DNA from 2 places in the Aeribacillus sp. FSL K6-2848 genome. Region 1 is predicted to be linked to the other one. Evidence: a T-box and tRNA genes for the amino acid it is inferred to sense, from the RefSeq annotation. Region 1 holds a T-box; the other holds one or more tRNA genes.
The links. The T-box of region 1 lies ahead of tyrS (tyrosine--tRNA ligase). A T-box ahead of a tRNA ligase gene usually reads a tRNA of that ligase, here a tRNA-Tyr.

Region 1 (7,522 bases):
GAAACACTGTTTATGTTTATATGGAAAGTAAATAAAGTTTCGTATCTTCTTCATAAATGTTGATGAAATAGAAATTTATCGATTTTCAGTAGCGTTGCATAAAAAAATTTAATGTTTGTCAAGCTCAATAAAAATTCCAGTTATTTCATGTAACTGAATATTCAGACATACAATCTTTCTAAGCAAGCTTAAAAGGACAATGACGTCTTAATCGGCAGTCCATTTCCACAATTTGGTAATATATTACAGAAACATTGGATCATAAACTAAATCGTCTAGGTGTTCCACCTCCCCTTCTTCAAATTGGTACACGATGGTTTCAAAATCTTTTTCCCAATGGTATTTTTTCCGACCGTTGGACGTTCGAATTGGCTTTTTAAAAAGGGAGCGAACAAAACAGTCAAAACCTTTAAAAAGCAGATTCTGTAAAGTTCGCTTGATCTCTAATAAAGGACCATCGTGATTCACTTTTAATTGGAGCATGGCCTGTAAGCAATAGGTGATTAGGGCGATCCAAATTTGATTGTAAACGGCATTTTGACTTTTTCCATAAAATCTTTTTATCTTAAGGTGCTGTTTCATCCATTTAAAGAAGGTCTCTATCTTCCAGCGATATCGGTATAAATCTGCAATCTCTTCCGCAGAAAGATCAAAGCAATTGGTTATGATGATCACGGGATTCCCTTCGCTGTCGACCGTTTCGATCAATCGGAGAGGATGAGTCATTTTGGTATGATTACGGTCATTTCCTAAAATGACAATCTGATCCCTATAAATCAAACGTTCTGGATTGGGAATCCGTTCCGATAAAACTTCAATCTCTGCGTTCTTTTTAAGCCGGGTAATGAATCGCACCCCTTCTCGGCATAAGCGGTCGAACTGTTTGTAATCGACATACCCTCGATCAAACAAGTAAATCGCATTTGGATCGATTTCAATGAGTTCGTCCATCTGTGTGCGATCGGCATGTTTCGCGGGTAAGATAATCCCTTGATCCGGAACAGTGATATCCTTCGTTACAACAACCTTTAAATGGAGTCGAACACCAGCCTTTGTCTTACGAAAAGTTGCCCATGGATATTGGCTCAAACTCATGCTCATCGTGGTAGAATCAATGACCAGAAGACGACCAATGTTTCGGATGATCGGGGCATTTTTCATTTGCCCTTGGATCTTTAAGACCAGATATTTAAATACTTTTTCAAACAGTTGAGGGGATAATTGGCCTAATTTGCGAGAAAGTTGCGAAGTACTAATTGCATCAAATTCCAGATATGTCTGCAACTCTTCCTTGTCTTTCAAATGTTTGGCCAATTTTGTTAAGCTTTCCAATTCGTTTAACTGAGCGATGATACAAAGTTGTAAAAACTTATACGCCGTTAATTTTTTAATGTATTTGTCAACGTCAATCACATTAATTAGTTTTGAAAAAGTTATTGGATCGATCTCTTTAAATAGTTCATTTATTGTGGATTCTGTGGTATTCTTATCCATAATGGTTTCTCCTTATTCTTAGGATTTGGATAGGACTGCCAATCCTAATTATAAGGAGTTTTTTTATATCCAAAAAGATGGCTCTTCACCACAAAATGTACTTGACAATCAGGTTGTTTTCTGATCAAGGGTACAAAAAATGCGAAATTTCCTGTATGGTAAAGGTGACCAAACCATCAACCATGGAGGAAATTTCGCATGCAATCTCAGTTTATCAAAGATTTGATCACTTTACCAGGCTTTCTTATTCATGGAGAACGAAAAGAGGGAGAACGATGGATTTTTGAACTTTCCCTCCCTCCTCATTGTCCGATCTGCCCGACTTGCTTCGGACGGACAACCAAAATATCATCGAAACGAAAACAATGGATTCATGGCTATACCAATACGGTCGGTTTATTTTGGATTGAACTTCCCATAGAAAGACGGCGTTGCCAAGCCTGTTTTCTGACGTTCACCGTTTCTTATCCGGGACTTCCGTCTCACAGTATCGCGACGGAATCGTTTCAACATTGGGTCGCCCAGTTATGCATCGGAAAAACGATTCAAGAAGTCGCTCGCTTGTTACAACTCGCCTATACGACAGTAGAACGCTGGTTTTATCAATATGCCCCGGCTCTTTTACCAACATCGAATCCTACAGTAGTATGTGTGGATGAATTCGCTTTCCGAAAGGGACATGATTACGGAGTAGCGGTGATGGATACACAGACTCGGAATGTCCTTTCCATTGCTTCTGGAAAAAATGAAGAAGCCATTGTGGAGGCGCTTCAACCCGTCGCCTCCAAAGTGAAGTATGTTGTCAGCGACTTGGCTCCTGCCATGAGAAAAGCCATTGAAAAGGTATGTCCAAAAGCCATCCATGTTCTTGACCACTTCCATGTGATTCAGTTATTCACCGATGCACTGGAACGTTGTCGCAAATACCTTGCCAAAGGCGGAACCAAACATGGAAGCGTTCGCCGCGTGTGCCGATTGTTAAGCCAACGTCCAGAAAAATTAACAGAAGAAGAGAGACAGGAAGTTCGACAATGGTGCCAAGAAAGTGCTTATTTACGTGATGTCTATCAAGCACTTCAACATTTCCGTTACGTATCCAAAAGCCAAACAAGAAAGCAAGCCGAAACTCGTTTGACCCAATGGTTTGACCGGTACCTTTTTAGCGACTGTGCCGCCGTACGCAGTATTGCCAAGGCACTCATCACCCGAAGAGACGCAGTGCTTTCTTGCATCGTTTTTTCTTACTCAAATGGTCCAATGGAAGGAATCAACAACAAAATAAAATTGATCAAAAGGCGAGGATATGGGTATCGAAATATCCAGCGTTTTACTTTGCGTGTCCGTCTAGAGACCTCTATCACATTTTAACGTAAAAATCAAGTACATCTTTTGGTGATGAACCAAAAAGATGAAATTTAACATAAAATTGGGCTTGACAAATTAAAATTAACTTAATGCAATGCTACTGATCGATTTTAGATTTAGAGAAATTTCCTCAAATGGCTTCCCCTTCTTTTTCCTTATATGGATCGGCTCAAAATAAATCTTTTTGGTAAATGTGCCATCACCATTGTAAAAAACTTTTGTATTCTCTGTCCGTTCCTCAATGATTTCCCCTCGTTTAAGGTTAATTTTAGGGGTCGGGACTTTTGACGGTAAATGACTTTCAGTAGAGTTGTTGTCTTTAGAATGAATGGTTTCTGCGAAAACGTCTAAAGGAACGGATGAGAAAAATAACAGATTCACAATTGCCCATATCAACCATTTTTAAACGACTAATTTTCATATAATTCCTCCTTTTCAATAATTTGTTAAATTGATTGTACTTTATAAAAGCTAGATTTAGGTACATTTTTTGACATACAAAATTCTGTATTTTTCGACAAATTTCGCTTCTTTTGTACGAAAAACCCCCCTTCAATGAATAAATTAATCCATTCAATTGAAGGGGGGATGCTTTTGACCTATTTAATAGAATACGGGTATGAGCGGTGGTCGTTTAGAATCACTCGCCCGTATATTTTCCAATTGATTTTAATAGGCCCCTGAAAGTGTGAGCAGAGGCTTATGATTATTTGAAATGAATTAAGAAATATTTCTTTTTGCCCCGGCGGATCACAGCAAATTGACCTTCGATGGTGTCTTTTTCAGACACAATATAATCAAGCTCCTGCACCCGTTCGCCGTTAATGTAAATCGCACCGTTTCCGATGTCTTCTCTTGCCTGCCGTTTCGATGGAGAAATTTTCGCCTGAACCAATAAATCGACTAATCCGATTTCATTTTCGGTCGTTTCATACGAAGGCACATCTTTAAAGCCTTGTTTTATTTCTTCTGCTGTTAAAGCTTTTATATTGCCGCTGAACAGCGCTTCGGAAATTTTGACTGCCTGTTTGAGTGCTTCTTCGCCATGGACAAGTTTTGTCACTTCTTCCGCTAACGCTTTTTGCGCAGACCGTTTTTCAGGAGCATTTTTCACTTCTTCTGCCAATTGTTCAATTTCTTCTTTTGATAAGAAAGTAAAATATTTTAAATATTTGATGACATCCCGGTCATCGGTATTGATCCAAAATTGATAAAATTCGTAAGGCGATGTTTTTTCTTTATCGAGCCAGATGGCTCCTCCTTCCGTTTTGCCGAATTTTGTGCCGTCGGCTTTCGTGACGAGCTGGAGTGTAAGACCGTATGCTTTCGCATTTTCTTCCGTTTTTCGAATTAGTTCAAGTCCTGACGTAATATTTCCCCATTGGTCGCTTCCGCCGATTTGCAAGCGGCAATCATAGGTTTGGTACAGCTTTAAAAAATCGTACGATTGCAAAATCATGTAGCTGAATTCCGTAAAGGAAATGCCCGTTTCAATTCTTGACTGCACGGTTTCTTTCGCCAGCATATAGTTTATGCCAAAGCTTTTGCCGATATCGCGCAAAAATGTGATGACATCCAATGGCCCGATCCAATCGTAGTTGTTGGCCAAAATGGCCGGATTCCCTTCTTTTTCAAAATCCAAAAAACGGGAAAGCTGTTCCTTAATGCGTTCTGACCACTGCTTCACCGTTTCTTTTTCATTTAATGTTCTTTCCTGTTTTTTTCCGCTTGGATCGCCGATCAAGCCTGTTGCGCCGCCAACAAGAGCAATCGGTTGATGACCTGCCTCTTGAAATCTTTTTAACGTTAAAATCGGCAGCAAATGCCCGATATGAAGGCTGTCTGCCGTCGGGTCAAAACCGCAGTACAGCTTCACCTGTTCCTCTGACAACAATTTATCTAACCCTTCTTCATCCGTTACTTGATTAATGAGTCCGCGATATTTTAAATCTTCTAGCAAAGCATTCATCAAACCCACTCCTTTTCAAATTTTATCCAAATAAAAAACGCCCCTTCATGAAGGGACGTATAATTACGCGGTACCACCCTGCTTAAGAACATTTGCATGTTCTTCACTCATTCTGATAACGGCTAAAAACCGTCCTTTGCTACTTCACTTTCACAAAGAATGCTCATGGAGGTAATTCACAAAGCATTTATGTGCTGATTCGCACCGGCCATCAGCTCTCTGAAACAGGGAAATGCCTGCTACTTTCTCCAATCAACGCTCAAGTATTTTTTTCATTAATAAACATTTTTAGCATAATTGACATCCTTTGTCAACTAAGATTAGAACAGAGGGCGTCAACCGGAGAAAAAAATATGCTATAATAAACTAGATTTTGTAGAGGGATGATGAAAAATGGAGAAATGGTACGAATTTTTTAGGAAGGTAAGCTCCTTTTATCATAAGCACCAGCAAAAAATGGTCATTGCCTATAACGTAACATGGAACTTATTTCTTTTACTATTGGTTATCGGTTTAATAGGCTTCTCCTTTATCGGAGGATTAGGAGCTGGTTATTTTGCATCGCTTGTAAAAGATGAGCCGATCCGTTCCGAAAAAGAATTGGAAAAAGACATTTACGATTATTCTGAAACAACGAAAGTGTACTTTGCAGACAATGTCTATTTAGGGAAAATTCGCACAGATCTTGAACGTGAAAAAATCAAAATTGATCAAATTTCCGAGCATTTAAAACATGCAATTGTTGCAGTGGAGGACGAATATTTTTACGAGCATAAAGGGATTGTCCCAAAGGCGATCATGCGGGCGATTTTCCAGGAGTTCTCAAACTCTTCTGTCAGAACCGGCGGAAGCACCCTCACACAGCAATTAATTAAAAACCAAATATTGACCAACGAAGTGTCATTTGAAAGAAAAGCAAAAGAAATCCTGCTAGCATTGAGATTAGAAAAATATTTTACGAAAGATCAAATATTAGAAGCCTATTTAAATGTATCATCATTTGGACGAAACAGCTCCGGAAGAAACATTGCAGGCGTGCAGGCTGCGGCGCAGGGGATTTTTGGCATAGATGCGAAAGACTTATCGATACCGCAGGCAGCTTTTATCGCTGGTCTCCCTCAAAATCCTTTTGCTTATACACCGTTCACAAAGGACGGAGAAGTAAAAGAAGATTTACAGCCTGGTATAAACCGAATGAAAACCGTCCTAAGAAAAATGTTTGCAGAAGGATATATTACAAAAAAAGAATATGAAGAAGCACTTAAGTTTGATTTAAAGGCTCATTTAGCCAAAAAGAAAAAACCTGATATTGAGCAATATCCTTGGATTATATACGAAGTTGAAAAAAGAGTGAAGGATATACTGGCTGAGCAGCTGGCGAAAAAAGACGGTCACAAGCTGGAGGATCTCCGAAAAAATAATAAAGAGCTGTTTAATCGATACATGGCGCTGGCCGATCAAGACATGAGACAAAACGGCTACAACATTCATACGACCATTAACAAGAAAATTTATGACAAAATGCAAGAGGTTGTCAAAAACTACGAGTATTACGGAAGTCCAAAGCTTGAAAAGAAAAAAGATCCTGAAACAGGCAAGACCGTAACCATCGAGGAACCGGTTGAAGTCGGCGCTGTTTTAATCGAAAACAAAACTGGAAAAATAATCTCCTTTGTTGGCGGCCGTGATCATAACAGGGAGCAGACAAACCATGCTACAAGAGCATTAAGACCAAACGGTTCAACAATGAAACCGCTCGCTGTCTATGCACCCGCGATGGAAATGGGCATCGTCCAGCCGGGAACTGTTGTGGCAGATCTTCCATTTTCAATCGGGAAATATCAGCCGAAAAACTATGGAGGCGGCTATCACGGATTAACAAGTATTCGAACAGCATTGAAACATTCATATAACATTCCGGCGGTAAAAACCTATGCAAAAATTATTTCGCAAAATCCGGTATCCTATTTAGAAAAAATGGGATTTAGTTCACTTGCTCAAGAAGATTACAGTTCATTCTCCCTCGCTCTTGGGGCAATGACTTACGGAGTAACCGTGGAGGAAAACGTAAACGCCTTCGCAACATTTGCCAATAACGGTGAATTTGTCGACGCCTACATGATTGAAAAAATTGAAACACAAGACGGAAAAGTTATATATCAACATAACAGCAAGAAAGAGAAGGTCTTTTCCCCTCAAACAGCCTATTTAATGATTGATATGATGCGGGATGTCATTCAAAGCGGAACGGCTTCCTCTTTAAAAAGGTATCTATCATTTCAATCTGATTGGGCTGGAAAAACAGGAACTGGGCAGGATTATCGGGATGCATGGTTTGTTGCTGTAAATCCTAATGTATCCTTCGGCACATGGATCGGTTATGACACGCCGAAAAGGCTGGAAACGACCTACAAAGGTTTGACCTACAGCAATAGAAATATATTGCTTTGGGCAAAATTAATGAACGCCGCATACAGCGTCAAACCTGACTTAATAGATCCTAACACTTCCTTTAAAATGCCTAAAGGAATTGTTTCAAGATCGTATTGCGCCCTCTCTGGGGATCTGCCTTCTGAATTATGTAAGAAAGCTGGACTCGTTCAAACTGACTTGTATAACGCTAAATTTCTGCCGAATAAAGTGGATAAAAGCTTGGCGTACGGCAAATTTGTTTTAGTAGACAACGTAGCCTAT
Region 2 (7,522 bases), 3.1 Mb from region 1:
TTGACCCGTATACATAGAATGGCGAAACTTCAGGCCATAAATCATACCAGGTGGATGGAGAAAACTGATATTGATCCAGAATGGCTCCTGCGGTGATCTCCCAAATACCGAAAATCAGAAATGGCCCAACGTATACAATTGCTTTCTTCTTGACGAAGGTGGAAAGGCATAAAGCGATACAGGCGAAACACGCCCCAAGCAAAAAATGCGTTAAAAATTTGATCCAAATATACAATTCAGGCTGTGTGTTGAACAATGTGTAGAATATGCCTTCTTCCTGCAGTTGTCGATAGGGGGAATCGGCATCATTATTAAAAAAAATAGAAATTATAGCGTAAAAGATAAACTCTGGGATGAAGATAGCAAGCCCCCCAGTTAAAGTGGCGGCCAAGAATTTGTTCCTAACATAATGGTCAAAAGATTTCCTTGTTTGTATAAAGTAATGAAACTTCTGATTCTTTTCTTCTAAATAGGAAGCGGCATATGGAAACACAACAATTAAAGGAAAAAATATACCTATGTATGAAAAACTGCTCTCCCAAATATTATATTTGTTGTGTATTTCACCTAAAATATCTTGAATCGCTTGATGATTACCTCGTATATCAGGAGCTTCGGGGTCAAAAAATAAAACATCATACAAATACCTGTCATGAGCTGTCAAAAATATTAATACCCTGAATCCGTGACAAAACATCTTTACAATGGTCGCAAACCGTTGATACGATAAGGGAAAACGACGTTGACGATTCTTCATCAAGTAGGTGATGTGATGAAAGATTTCCCGATTCGGTTTGTATTGACAGATGAAGCGATTACCCCAAGTGCTGGGCTTGCTCTCGTTGGCTACTTACTCCATCGAACGAAACTGGATAAACGGGTAAACGCACTTCGGCTTCCAACGGTTCGTCGAGAAGTGCACATTTCCCATAGCGATGTCATTCGCTCGATGATTGGCTTGCTTGCCACAGGAAAAACGGATTTCGATCATATCGAAGCGTATCGTCAGGACGATATCTTTTCGGCATCGATGGGGATTCAGCACGTGCCTTCCTCTCCAACCTTGCGACAACGACTCGATCAGCTCGCTTGTCTTCCGATGACCGAAACGATTCTTTGGGAGGAGTCCATACGTCTGTTGATTCAACGACATGCCACTTTGTCCCCTTGTTGGACCAAAGGAAAGACGACATGGCTTCCCCTTGATATAGATGGTTCCCCATTTGACAACTCCGATACGAAAAAAGAAGGAGTCAGTCGAACGTATAAAGGATTTGACGGTTTTACACCGTTGTTTGCGTATGCAGGGAAGGAAGGGTATCTCGTTCATGCCGAGTTGCGTCCAGGGAAACAACATGTGCAAGACAACATGCCCTCGTTTTTAGTCACCGCTATCCGTCGAGCTCGTCAACTGACTTCATCTCGTCTGCTTGTTCGCATGGATGCAGGAAACGATGCAGAAGCGAATGTGCACGTATGCCTAAAGGAAGACGTGGACTTTGTCATCAAGCGAAACTTACGCCGAGAATCGAAAGCGCTTTGGTTCCAGATCGCTTCGCAAAAGGGCAAACGTGTCGATGATGGACAAAGCGAAGGAGTACAAACCTATGAGCTATGCCTTCCACAGAAGGCAGCGATCGATGGAAACACGTATACGTACGTTCAAGTCACCCAAGTGACGGAACGGACGATGGAACGCAATGGACAGCTGATGCTCGTTCCTGATTATGAAGTGGAAAGCTATTGGGTGCGGCTCAAAGGATACGAGCATGTTCGAATGAGCGATGTGCTCGCGTTGTATCATGACCATGCGACATGCGAACAGTTTCATAGCGAACTGAAGAGCGACTTAGATTTAGAGCGGCTTCCATCTGGGAAGATGAAAACGAATGCGCTCGTGTTGGTCATGGGAGCCTTCGTTTACAATCTTCTTCGTCTGATTGGACAAGATCTATTAAGCGATCCGAGACATCCGTTGCACCACAAAGTGAAACGCCGCCGCATCAAGACGATTATTCAGACGGTGATCACGATGGCAGGGCGACTCGTCCGTCGATCACGACAGATCTGGATGAAACTGACGCGAAGGAGTGGCTATAGCGAGCCCCTACTGAACGTCTATCAGAAATGGAGAGAGGCAAGATAACGAACGAATGTTCGGGAACTGATGTCCAACGTCACTCCCTGTGCTTTTTTGTCTATTTTTTTGGTTCGTATACCTAAAAAAGAGATTTGTTCCATTTTCGGAAATAGAGATGACATAGGTCATAAGCATAAAAAGGGTTTTATGGATTATCAATCCATCAAAATTACAACAAAATCAAAGTCGATTTCAATTCATCACGGATTCAGGTAATACAAGAGCAAACATACAGGAAACTAACATGCGCTTATTCAATAAACCCCTTTTTAATTCCAGTAAGAGCATTATCTTTCACTCGCTTTCTGATTGATAACTATCAAAACTACTTTAAAAGCATATCGCATTTCTACATTGCAGAAATGCGATATGCTACGGAATCGAAATTGAAAGAGTTAAGTTAATACGTATCTGGGTTCCATTTCCCTTTCATCGTAAAGCGGTCAAATTTACCTCCTTTTTCTTTCCAGATTTTCAAACGGTACTTATAACTGGCCTTAGCTCCATTATTTGTTAATGTGTAATTACCAGCCTTTTTAGTATAAAGATTACTACTTCTTTTCGCACCTTCCGAATTTTCCATTCTTACTCCTGCTGTCCAATTCGAATCTATACTAGTAATCTTAACAACTGGATTCTCTTTATCTGTAAATTTCCATGCATAGTTAGTATAAGCACGTCCAGTTAAAAAGTTTGTTGTCACATCAAAATGAAATTTGTAGTTAGCAGCTGATGCAACAGGCACTAATGCTCCTACAGCTAGAATAGAAGTTAAAGCAATTTTTAACCATTTTTTTCAAATAAAACCCTCCTCGTTTTTCCGCATTAAAATTCCTGAATTCCCGCGAGAATCCTTCGAGTAAGGTGCTAGCTACCTGTTTTTACAGTTCACATTTTCTAACAATACAGAACGGTGATTAGAGTAGAAGCCACATTTGAAAAAAGTCCCAAATTTTCTTGCCACCTTTTAAATTAACCCCCATTCCCGGGCCTTTCGGGCTGCTTCTTTGCTTCTTTTTTCCCCCGTCTTTTTCAAAATATTAGTAATGTGCTTTTTTATTGTATTAATTTCTACCATTAATATTTCTGCTATTTGTTTTTGCTTATAGCCTTCAGCGATCAGCTTTAATATTTTTTGTTCTGTTTGTGTTAATCTCTCCTTCATATAGTGGATCTCTAGTTGTCTTAAGCGACAAAACTCCTTACGGATAACAGATTCAACATAAGCACTTTTAAGTGACCATTTTTGATACGCTAAGCGTATTACATTTGGAATATGATTATAGGATTTGTCTATGTAACAGATTGCCCCGGCAATAAAAGCTTCAAAAATCAATCGATTGTCAATCTGATCATTTAAAATAATCAGCTGTGCTTTTGTTTTTTCAGTAACAGATTTTATTACTTTGACTTTTTCTGTATCTTTTACTAATCCGATATTCATTAGTACAATGTTCACATGTAAACGGTTAATAAAATCACTTAAACATTTCAGCTCGCACGTGACTCTTACTATTTCTATGTCGGTCTCATTTTTAACGATAGAGCAAATTTTTAACAACTCATCTTTGTCTTTCTCAATCAATAGTACACGTATTTTTTCATAACGCACCTTTTTACACCTCTCTTCACGCCCGTTGCCTTAAGAAAAACATTGGATAATTCGAAATATCAGACATAACTTCTTGTGAAGGACTTTCTACTTATTAAAACGTCAGATCTCTCAGAATTGTTTCTGATTTTTTATAATTTTAACCTTTTTTGGAACGTTTTCCCTTAAAAGTAAGCGTCAAATTTAGCCAATCTTCTAGACTCTGTAAGATTATGAGATAATCTCCTCAAGAATAGATATAAGGAGGTTTTTTATAGCAAATCCAGAAATAGCTGAGAGAAAAAGGAATAGACATGACCGGAATGCGTCCAATGGGGAGTACAGAAAGAACGATGAGTGTGTTTGCGAAACATTTGAAAATGGGCGGAACTGGGTGGATCAAGGTACCGGTGCGATGATGACGGCCTTGGTGGCAGCATTAGAAAAAGTTAGTCATCAAAACGCTTATTGGACAAGTAGAAAGATGGAAAAAATCTCAAGAAGCCCATTCAAACAATACATCGAAAAGATCACGAGAACAATAAACGAAGCCACACGTGACCCGTACCATGTACCTAAAAAATAAAGTGAAAACACTTATCCATCAAGCATTGAAGAGATTAAGTAGGACTAGGAATTACTTTGGGGTTATCTTTATCATTTGTATGCGTTTATTATGGAATCCCTCCTGCAAATGCTTGGCTCAATCTTCATATTGACAATAAACCATTTTTCCTCTATACTAATACTCGTCGATTGCTTAATAAAAAACTTGTGAAGGAAAAATGATTTTATAATTGACAAAAAGTAAATTGTTATATATAATTTAATTTGTCTTTTTGCTAATGATGTTATTGGCCCGTTGGTCAAGTGGTTAAGACACCGCCCTTTCACGGCGGTAACACGGGTTCGAATCCCGTACGGGTCACCATGGAGGATTAGCTCAGCTGGGAGAGCACTTGCCTTACAAGCAAGGGGTCGGCGGTTCGATCCCGTCATCCTCCACCATGTACTAAACAAGCTTTTCTTAAACAAGTTTAATGAGGCTGGCATAACAATTTAAACAAAGGTAAAAACTGAGTGTGATTTAAAGTATTTATTGCGCCGGTGTAGCTCAATTGGTAGAGCAACTGACTTGTAATCAGTAGGTTGGGGGTTCGATTCCTCTCGCCGGCATTTTTAATAATCGGAGGGGTAGCGAAGTGGCTAAACGCGGCGGACTGTAAATCCGCTCCCTTAGGGTTCGGCGGTTCGAATCCGTCCCCCTCCACCATGCCGAAGAATGTTATGAAACATTGAAATCACATTAAACAACAAAATGTTGTATAAAGTGATTTTTTTATTGGTACAATATAATTAGTCAAGAGATGAATGGTGATATTGGGCTATAGCCAAGCGGTAAGGCAACGGACTTTGACTCCGTGATGCGCTGGTTCGAATCCAGCTAGCCCAGCCATTTATTATAAAAAGACAGTTCATGTCTGTTCTTTTTTTTGTAAAAATGTTAGATAGAAAGTAAGATTTAACTAGATTTTACAAAGGGCAAAGCCTCGTCGAATAAGCAGCGATTTGTCCCGACGCATCCAGTATCCTCGAAAAATCAGGAAGAGGAAGGGACATCTGACAAATTTTAAAATGGATTAGAAGACTTTAAGAGCCATTAGCTCAGTCGGTAGAGCATCTGACTTTTAATCAGAGGGTCGGAGGTTCGAATCCTCCATGGCTCACCATTTGTGCGGAAGTAGTTCAGTGGTAGAACACCACCTTGCCAAGGTGGGGGTCGCGGGTTCGAGTCCCGTCTTCCGCTTTTAAATTCAATAGGGAAAACTTTATAAAATAAGATGAACTTAATTCCTGACAAGAAATTGTCAGGATTTTTTTATTTGAAATGTTACTAATCCTTCGATTATATCTAATCCTCGCTTTTGAATCTCAAAATAATGATATGTAGGAGCATTCTCCTTTTTAGTCCCATAACAGCCTTTTAAATTTGGATATACCATTGAAGTCGAATTGTATTTTTCCTTTTAGTATTGGTAATGCGGTTGTTCCTAAATGGAACCATGACCTAAATGATTTTTTGTTGATTTTAAAAATTAGTCTCTTTTCCAGAAGATTGTTGCTGTAGAGGATGATTTGTGTAAAACATTTTGCATACAATGACTGCCCAGCAAAGGTTTTTACGGGTGTTGTGACGAAGTATATCGACAAACTTCTGTCTTGTTTCATTTTTTGAAATAGCACAGATCCGGATGAGGACGAATAAATTTCGACACCATTTATAAATTCAAACGGCTTAAAGGAGTTGTGATTCGATGCCTTTTATCAACGTAAGGCTGGCTAAAGGAAGAACCGCAGAACAGAAACAGCAGTTTACTGAGGCAATAACAAAAGCAGCAGCGCAAATACTAAACGTGAAAGAAGAATGGGTTACAGTAGTTTTCGATGAATATGAAAGAGATAATTGGGCTTCCGGCGGAACACTTCACTCGATAAAATTTGGGGAAGGTTTCGGGAAAATGGGAGCTGAATGAATATCCATCATCCTGTAATTCAAAGATAAAAAATGACCTCCCCAATTGGAAAAGGGGAGGTGAAGTTTTTTTATTTGCTAAAGTCGGTCAATATTTTCATCTTGGAGAAGCCCAGCTTTCATCGCATAATGTTCCATCACTTGCTGAAGCCACTCCTCTTCCTCCTGTGTAAATGGAGATGCCAATTTATTTTCAATAGTTTTAATTTCAGCTTCATCTAAATTCCCGATAACACTAATTAATTCTTTTCCGATAAATTCTAATATTGTTTTCATATATTTTTCGACTAACGCTTCTACCTCAGGATCATCGACAGGTCTTCCTGCCAATCTTTTTGTTTCTTGGGATAATTGGATGTATTCTTTGTCAAGGGAGATCATTACCTCTTCAGGCTGATCAAAAAGCTTTTCAGCTACTTCTTTTGACGTATAATGTTCTAACCATTTGCGCTGTTCTTTTTCTGTTTGTATGCTCTGAATAAGACTCATTAAAACATTGCTATCCACTTCTTTTTCTTCTTCTAAAATCGTGAGAATTCGTTTAATGGCTTTGAGCACTTCTTCAATATGTTCCTTTCGTTCTTCAAGCGCTTCTTTTTGGAACTGTAAAGTTTCCTTTAAGTTTAAATCGAAGTTGGTTTCATTAATTAACTCTTTGATTTGTTCTAAACTGTATCCTAAAAATTTAAGACTGACTATTTTTTGAAGTGTCAATACATCATGAGCAGAGTATAATCGGTGTCCAGAACGAGGATTTTTTTTCGGTTTGAGCAGTCCAATTTGATCATAATAATGCAATGTTCGGATTGTTGTTCCCGTCTTTTTAGAAAATTCGCCAATCGTAAAGTAAGTCTCTTCCTTCACTTTAACATCGCCCCCAAAACACTTATCTTTATAAACCTATTGTGATCATAATACCTAACGCGGCGTTAGGTGCAACCCCTCTGAAAAAAATTTGTAATGTCATTTTTCATTATGACAAGTTGGACGTTTCTTTATAAAAAGCCCAGAAATGGGAATGTGAAAGGTTTTTGCTACAAAAGGAAAAAATTTTTCTTGCAGATGAAAACATAAATTCCTAAAATTTGCTAGAATAGATTTATAAAAAAATGAAACCTTTGGGGAACGAATTCGTATCATGATGTACCCGCAACTGCGGAGGTAGAAAAATGGAAGAATTTATAAATAAAAAGATCAAACAAATTAAAAAAGGCGACCAAAATGCATTTGCAGAAGTTGTTGAATTATATAAAGATAA

Region 2: it encodes a tRNA-Tyr, which carries the amino acid that the T-box ahead of tyrS (tyrosine--tRNA ligase) is inferred to sense. The anticodon was not compared.

What each region holds. Positions count from the first base shown of each region.
Region 1 is NZ_JBBOQQ010000001.1:3,273,155-3,280,676, forward strand. It holds gene NSS70_RS15810 (IS4 family transposase) at 244-1,494, opposite strand; gene NSS70_RS15815 (ISL3 family transposase) at 1,693-2,862, shown strand; gene tyrS (tyrosine--tRNA ligase) at 3,566-4,828, opposite strand; T-box leader at 4,877-5,093, opposite strand; gene NSS70_RS15825 (transglycosylase domain-containing protein) at 5,222-7,522, shown strand, end outside.
Region 2 is NZ_JBBOQQ010000001.1:195,108-202,629, forward strand. It holds gene NSS70_RS01075 (hypothetical protein) at 1-664, opposite strand, end outside; gene NSS70_RS01080 (IS1380-like element ISGsp2 family transposase) at 773-2,146, shown strand; gene NSS70_RS01085 (hypothetical protein) at 2,541-2,885, opposite strand; gene NSS70_RS01090 (response regulator transcription factor) at 3,108-3,752, opposite strand; gene NSS70_RS20700 (hypothetical protein) at 4,064-4,150, shown strand; gene NSS70_RS01100 (hypothetical protein) at 4,126-4,317, shown strand; tRNA gene NSS70_RS01105 (tRNA-Glu) at 4,588-4,662, shown strand; tRNA gene NSS70_RS01110 (tRNA-Val) at 4,664-4,739, shown strand; tRNA gene NSS70_RS01115 (tRNA-Thr) at 4,835-4,907, shown strand; tRNA gene NSS70_RS01120 (tRNA-Tyr) at 4,920-5,004, shown strand; tRNA gene NSS70_RS01125 (tRNA-Gln) at 5,113-5,187, shown strand; tRNA gene NSS70_RS01130 (tRNA-Lys) at 5,386-5,461, shown strand; tRNA gene NSS70_RS01135 (tRNA-Gly) at 5,467-5,538, shown strand; gene NSS70_RS01140 (tautomerase family protein) at 6,047-6,265, shown strand; gene NSS70_RS01145 (MerR family transcriptional regulator) at 6,343-7,128, opposite strand; gene sigW (RNA polymerase sigma factor SigW) at 7,434-7,522, shown strand, end outside.